3 regions of the Fusibacter sp. A1 genome follow, and region 3 is predicted to be linked to each of the others. Evidence: predicted binding sites of a transcription regulator. Region 3 holds the regulator's gene; each other region holds the start of a gene.

Region 1 (2,273 bases), 210 kb from region 3:
AAGTTGAAACCCGATCCTTTGATATTCGTGCCTAAATAACCAGCCTCTTGTGTTTTTTGAATCGCATTGTGCAGCAGCCCGTGTAAATGGAAGTACTCTTCCCTCACATAGATATAACCGTCTGTAGCGTCTGCGACAAGGGCACTTATAAGCATGCCCTCTACAATGCTGTAGGGATCGAATTCAATGAACTGACGGTCCTTATAGGTTCCAGGTTCGCCTTCATCGGCGTTACAGATGATATATTTCTTCTCTCCAGGCACCACTTTTGATTGCTCAAGTTTGATTCCTGTAGGATAGCCCGCACCGCCTCTGCCTCTTATTCCTGATTTTTTGATGTCTTCGATCACATCCTCGGATTTTCGGTTGAGACAATTCTCAAATTGCTTGAAACCACCAAGTGAGATATAACCCTCGATCGACATCGGATCGTATTCCTTAAACTTCTTTGTGAGTATCCTTTGTGTTTTAACAGCCATCCTATCGCCCCCTTATTTCGCTTAAAATCGTAGCGACTTTTTCGTGTGTAAGGTTGCCATGTACTGTTTTATCAATTCGAATAGCCGGTGATACATCGCAAGCTCCAATACATTCGGTATACTCCAGTGAGAACATCTGGTCATCTGTTACCTGACCCACTTTAATTCCTAAATGCTCTTCTAGACTATCACGAATATTTTGGTAACCGTTCACTAGACATGCTGTGCTCTTACAGATCTGAATGACGTGTTTGCCTCTTGGCTCTGTAGATAGCGATGAAAAGAACGAAATTACCGCCGAAACATGAGCGAGTGTCACATTGAGTTTCGATGCTATATAGCTTGCCACCTCTTGTGAGATATAGTGGTAGGGGCTAAGCTCTTGCGCCTCTTGAAGAATGGGCAAAAGATGTGACTCATTGTTTCCATGAGCTTCACAAATAGCGTCGACTTGTTGACAAGTTTCTCTTGTAAATGTCACTAATCAAATCCTCCTTTTCCTTTATCGGTTCCCTTTGGTATAATAGCAATAGGGAACGTTAATTTGTGGACAATATCAGTGTATCACAATTGACAGAATAGTCGAACAATTGTTACTATTTTAACATCTAATTTTATACGAGGTGAAATGATGCGAGAAACTCTTTACACAGAAGCAGTGGAATTAGTAAAAAACCGTCAATACCAACAAGCGGTAGATTCGATCAAAGAAATACTTGAAGCAGAACTGCAAGACGATGTGCACTATAAGGCTTTAAAGCTATATGCAGACCTGATCGGACCGATTGCCAACAAAGATTATATCGCCGCAATCGACATGTACCAGAGCATCATCAACGAAACCGAAAACGACGACCTATACGCCCAAAGCCAAATCGCGATACTTAACGCCTACCTTAGCCTAAGCATCGACATGATGGACGCCTACGAAAGCACAAGAGACGTCATCGAAACCGACGACGACAGCGCCAACGACTTCATGCAACAGCTCGACCAAAGAAGAGAAGACTTCCTAACCGCCCGAGCAGAAGCCGTTTATAAAAAAAGGATGTAGCACGAACGTACCCCAGTTCGTGCCGCCCCTACGGCAAAGCAGCTCGTCTTTCAGGTGCTGAAGAGTAGCTTCAATCTCTCAAAGCCCTAAAGCCTCAGAACGTACCCCAGTTCGTGCCGCCTCCATGGCAAAGCAGCTCGTCTTCCAGGTGCTGAAGAATGGCTCAAATCTAAAAAACAAAAGACAGTTCGCAAGAACTGTCTTTTTTATCTTCTATCTTCCAATCACCTAATACCCCAACACCTTGATAAAATCAACATAAGGGTCTTCAGTCCCCTGCATCAGCGAAGGTTGGCTCTTTAAACGAACAATATGCTCCACCATCTGCGCACTGATTTTCTCGCCTGGTGTCACAATCGGTATTCCAGGCGGATAGGTCATGATCGACTCGCCGCTGATCTCACCAACGGCATCTTCAAGCGCGACCACGTGCTTGGTCGCATAATAGGCATCCCGTGGAGAAACGATCACTTGAGGATTTGTAAGCGTCGCCGTATAAAGTATCACCGGCTCGCTTTTTCGTCTGTTGAGTGCAATATCTTCAAGTGCGTCTACAAGCGCGCTCAAACTCTCTTTTGTATCGCCTAAGCTGACGATTGCTAGAATATTGTACATGTCCGCCATTTCAATCTGAATATTATAGTGCTCAAAGAGCATGTCATATACTTCAAAACCTGTGAGCCCTAGCTGAGCGACATTAACACCTAGTTTTGTCGTGTCAAATGCGAACACACCGGGAT
Region 2 (2,273 bases), on a different contig from region 3:
ACCGCTCTTGTCATCGGGATTGATGATACTCGGCACGCCGTCTCTTATGAGTGTTCCGGTTGTAGGGTCTAGTCGTACTTCATTTGTGTCGGGTACTTGCTTTATGCAAACGATAATCTTCATGATTGTCCTCCTTATTTAAGGTACGCTGCAGAAATAACCATGCGCTGTACTTCTGAAGTTCCTTCGTAAATTTCTGTGATCTTCGCATCGCGCATCATTCGCTCGACATCGTATTCTCTTGTGTAACCATAACCTCCATGTAACTGAACCGCTTTGGTTGTGACGCTCATCGCGGCCTCAGAAGCGAAAAGCTTAGCCATCGCAGCCTCTTTTGCATAGGGCAAACCCATGTCCTTAAGCCATGCAGCCCTGTAAACGAGCAGCCTAGATGTTTCTACCTGGGTGGCCATATCAGCAAGCATGAACTGGGTATTTTGGAAGGCGCTGATCGGTCTGTTGAACTGCTTTCTTTCTTTTGTGTAGGAGAGGGTCGCGTCAAGTGCTCCCTGGGCGATGCCGAGCGCCTGCGATGCGATGCCGATACGTCCGCCGTCGAGTGTTTTCATGGCGATCTTAAATCCATGCCCTTCTTTTGCAAGCAGATTTTCTTTTGGAACTCGTACGTTTTCAAAGATCAGCTCGCTAGTCGCAGAACCCCTGATGCCCAGTTTTTTTTCCTTGGGACCAAAGGTGAAGCCTGGGGTGCCTTTTTCGACGATAAAGGCAGAGATACCTCGTGTTCCTTTTGTCTTGTCTGTCATAGCCATAACGATGTAGGTGTCTGCGTATTCGGCATTTGTAATAAATATCTTGGAACCGTTGATGACATAATGGTCCCCATCTAGAACCGCTGTGGTCTGCTGCGCCGAGGCGTCCGTGCCGGCGTTTGCCTCTGTCAGGCCGAAAGCGCCCAGTTGCTGACCTTTTGCCAGAGGAACAAGGTATTTTTGTTTTTGCTGCTCTGTTCCGAACTCATAAATCGGTGAGGCTCCAAGCGATACGTGAGCTGACAGAACCACGCCTGTTGTCGCACATGATCTTGAAAGTTCTTCGACTGCCATAGCATAACCCAAGTTGTCTCCGCCTGCGCCTCCGTACATTTTAGGGAAGGGGATACCCATCAAACCGATCTCAGCCATCTTAGGGAGCGTTTCTATAGGAAACCTTTCAAGTTCGTCCACTTCCTTCGCGAGTGGCTGTACTTCGCTATTCGAAAACTGGCGAAGCATATCACGTAACATCTGATGTTCTTTAGATAAACCGAATTCCATAATAATCCTCCTAATAGTTATATATTTAACGTAAAAGCATATATTGCAAGAGGTATGCCAAAAATGTTTGACTGCCTAAAACCTTGTATTTCAATGAGTTTGATAGTTTTTAATTATCTGGAAGCCAATATAATGGGGTTTTGTGTATAAAATATAGACATTCTTTGTTAAATATGTGACAATTGATGTATAAAGAATGGACACGTATGCCAAGAAAGTCCATGAAAATGTGAAACCACCTAGGAGCATAAGCGGTAGTGTGTCTAATGAATAGACACTTTAGGAGATTAGGATGAAAATAAACGGGTGCAAACATCACAGTGAATGCATGGATGTACGATTTGATGCGCTGGATATGATGCTCAACCACACCAATGAGTGGTATGTGATTGTTGATGCTGTGGGAACGATCATCGCGATCAGTCAGGCTTATAAGGAGTTCATAGGCGCAGAGAATCCTGAAGGTAGGTTTGTTGGTGATGTCATAGAAAACACCAGAATGCACCTCGTACTTGAAACGGGTGTCCCGGAGTATGATCAGGTACAGGTGATCAGGGGGAATAAGATGATCGCTTCGAGGGTGCCTCTGATTGTAGACGGAAAGGTCAGGGGAGCCATCGGAAAAGCGACCTTCAAAGATATTGACGATCTGTACACCTTGTATAACCGAGTGAAGAAGAACCATAAGGAAATCAGTGTCTATGTCGAACTCGGCAAGGGTGTGAACAGGCCCAAATACACCTTCGAGCATATCAGTGGTGCTGGCTGCACGACAAAATGCACGAAGGAACTGGCTAAAAAAGCTGCAAAATCGGAATCGAACGTTCTGATCGTAGGGCCTAGCGGAACAGGCAAGGAACTCTATGCCCATGCGATCCATGGAGCGAGCCATCGTTCGAAAGGACCCATGGTCATGGTCAACTGTGCCGCCATACCGGAAAACCTGCTGGAATCGGAACTGTTCGGATATGTGAAGGGCGCATTTACTGGAGCCAGCCA
Region 3 (2,273 bases):
AACCCTAGGCCATTTAGAATACCCCTGACCTTTGATCTGAATATGTATCCCCCTTGCTGTTCGAAGCTGTGGGATAAGGCTTCGTACTTGCTCATGAAGATTTTAAAATCTTCATTGTCTGTCTTAAAACTAGCCATTTCATGTTCCATGGCAGTTAGGTTCTCTTCTAGAGACAACAAATCTTCGAATGCGGACATGCAGTAACTGAGTAATGTGTAGTCCTCATCCAACTCATCGGTTTGCTTCATATAACCTACCTTGAGTTTGCTGTCCATATAAATCATACCGCTATCTGGTTCTTCAACACCTGCAATAAGGCGTAATATGGTTGTTTTTCCAGTGCCGTTACGGCCGATAAGTCCCAATTTGTCTTGTGCGTTTATCGAAAATGAAATCGAATCCAACACAGTTTGTTCGTAATATGCTTTTTTTATTTGACTAAATGATAATGCAATCACTGAAATCACCTCCATACAAGTTTAGCAGAAAATCATATTATGTGATAGTGCCCGACTTAAAAAATCATGATATATACCTTGAGAGCGCTATGTTTGGGGTGGTTGGATGTTTGACAGTGTGAAAACAGGATGCTATAATTTTTATTAGGTAAATAAATTATCATTTAACGAACATTAGATAGAAAGCAATGCTTTCAAATAAACAGTAATGGGTGGGTGTAGCGATGAGCGAAAAAATTTCAAGAGCGGTTATTAAACGTTTGCCAAAGTATCACAGGTACTTAAAGGATTTGCTCGAGAAAGATGTTAAAAGAATATCTTCTAAGGAACTTTCAGAAATCATGGGGTTCACAGCGTCACAAATCAGACAGGACTTAAATAATTTTGGCGGATTCGGACAGCAGGGATACGGCTACAATGTAGAGGAACTTTTTTCTGAAATCGGTAGCATATTGGGTCTTGTAAGCGATTATAAGACAATCATCATCGGAGCCGGAAATCTTGGACAAGCTTTAGCGAATTACACAAGTTTCGAAAAGTTCGGATTCAATCTGCAAGCGATGTTTGACCTTAACCCACGTCTCATCGGTATGAAAATACATGATGTAGAGGTGCTTGATGTAGAAAACATCAGCGAATATTTGGAAAAAGAAGCTATAGACATCGCCTACATATGCACCAACAGAGATGCGGCACAGAACGTTGCAGAGAAGCTAGTCAACAATGGAATAAAAGCCATCTGGAACTTTGCTCCAATCGATTTAAAGGTCCCAGAAGATGTCATCGTGGAAAACGTTCACCTAATCGAAGACCTATTCACAATCTCATACTTCCTAAAGGGAGCGAGTAAGTAGTAATAAACAAAACTAGACGAAGTCTAGTTTTTTTATTACCGCCCCACCGGCCAGGATAACTTATTTTGTTATTCCGTAGAGGTGCATAACCTCTTAGAGCTCTTTAACTAGACGAAGTCTAGTTTTTTTATTACTACAATGATATCCAAACTGCGTTCGGGTGATATGCATGAAATGCATGAAATACACTTCGTGTATGATATAGCCTTCGGCTATTAGATATGCATTTGCATATGCCACAATAACTATCACCATCCCAGCACTATATGCTATAATGGCACTAGTCGGGCTGGTTCCCCGATAATTAACTTGGAGGTATTGAATATGAGAGAAGTAGTAATTGTATCTGCTGTTCGTACAGCGATAGGATCATTTGGTGGGGCAATCGGTAAAGTGACTCCTCAGGATTTAGGTGCGACTGTTATCAAGGGCGCCCTTGAAAAGATCAATCTGGATCCTAAAGAAGTAGATGAAGTGATGATGGGCTGTGTTATTCAAGCGGGTCAAGGGCAGGGGGTTGCCAGACAAGCTGCGATTAAGGCGGGACTATCTATCGAAACACCGGCGATGACAATCAATATGATTTGTGGTTCTGGATTAAAGTCGGTTTCACTTGCTGTTCAGTCCATCATCAGTGGCGACAACGAAGTCGTGGTTGCTGGTGGTATGGAGACCATGTCAATGGCGCCATATCTATTAAAAGAGGCTCGTTGGGGCCAACGTATGGGCGATGGTCAACTTTATGATACGATGGTGAGAGACGGCTTGTGGGATGCCTTCAACGACTTCCATATGGGTCAGACGGCTGAAAACTTAGCTTCAAAATACGAAATTTCAAGAGAAGCACAAGATGAGTTTGCAGTTGTTTCACAAAACCGTGCTGAGGCGGCTCAAAAAAGCGGTAGATTTAAAGACGAGATTATTCCAGTAGTGATTCCTCAAAGAAAAGGCGATCCTATTG

The links. Region 3 encodes Rex, which represses fermentation and respiration genes when NADH is low (regulators of the CRP and FNR family bind a similar motif). Its sites were predicted from a motif close to ATTGTTAANNNNTTAACAAT; they were not measured.
Region 1: DWB64_RS05475 (NAD(P)H-dependent oxidoreductase subunit E) is a predicted target of Rex. The motif match lies at 1,069-1,088, and genes of this name have one in related genera.
Region 2: DWB64_RS07800 (acyl-CoA dehydrogenase) is a predicted target of Rex. The motif match lies at 1,438-1,457, and genes of this name have one in related genera.

Annotation. Positions count from the first base shown of each region.
Region 1 covers NZ_QQWI01000003.1:320,715-322,987, forward strand. The annotation lists gene DWB64_RS05470 (NADH-quinone oxidoreductase subunit F) at 1-479, opposite strand, end outside; gene DWB64_RS05475 (NAD(P)H-dependent oxidoreductase subunit E) at 481-960, opposite strand; gene DWB64_RS05480 (hypothetical protein) at 1,108-1,533, shown strand; gene DWB64_RS05485 (aminotransferase class I/II-fold pyridoxal phosphate-dependent enzyme) at 1,762-2,273, opposite strand, start outside.
Region 2 covers NZ_QQWI01000005.1:41,955-44,227, forward strand. The annotation lists gene DWB64_RS07795 (electron transfer flavoprotein subunit beta/FixA family protein) at 1-123, opposite strand, end outside; gene DWB64_RS07800 (acyl-CoA dehydrogenase) at 135-1,274, opposite strand; gene DWB64_RS07805 (sigma-54-dependent Fis family transcriptional regulator) at 1,567-2,273, shown strand, end outside.
Region 3 covers NZ_QQWI01000003.1:115,410-117,682, reverse strand. The annotation lists gene DWB64_RS04570 (ATP-binding cassette domain-containing protein) at 1-458, opposite strand, end outside; gene DWB64_RS04565 (redox-sensing transcriptional repressor Rex) at 683-1,312, shown strand; gene DWB64_RS04560 (acetyl-CoA C-acetyltransferase) at 1,637-2,273, shown strand, end outside.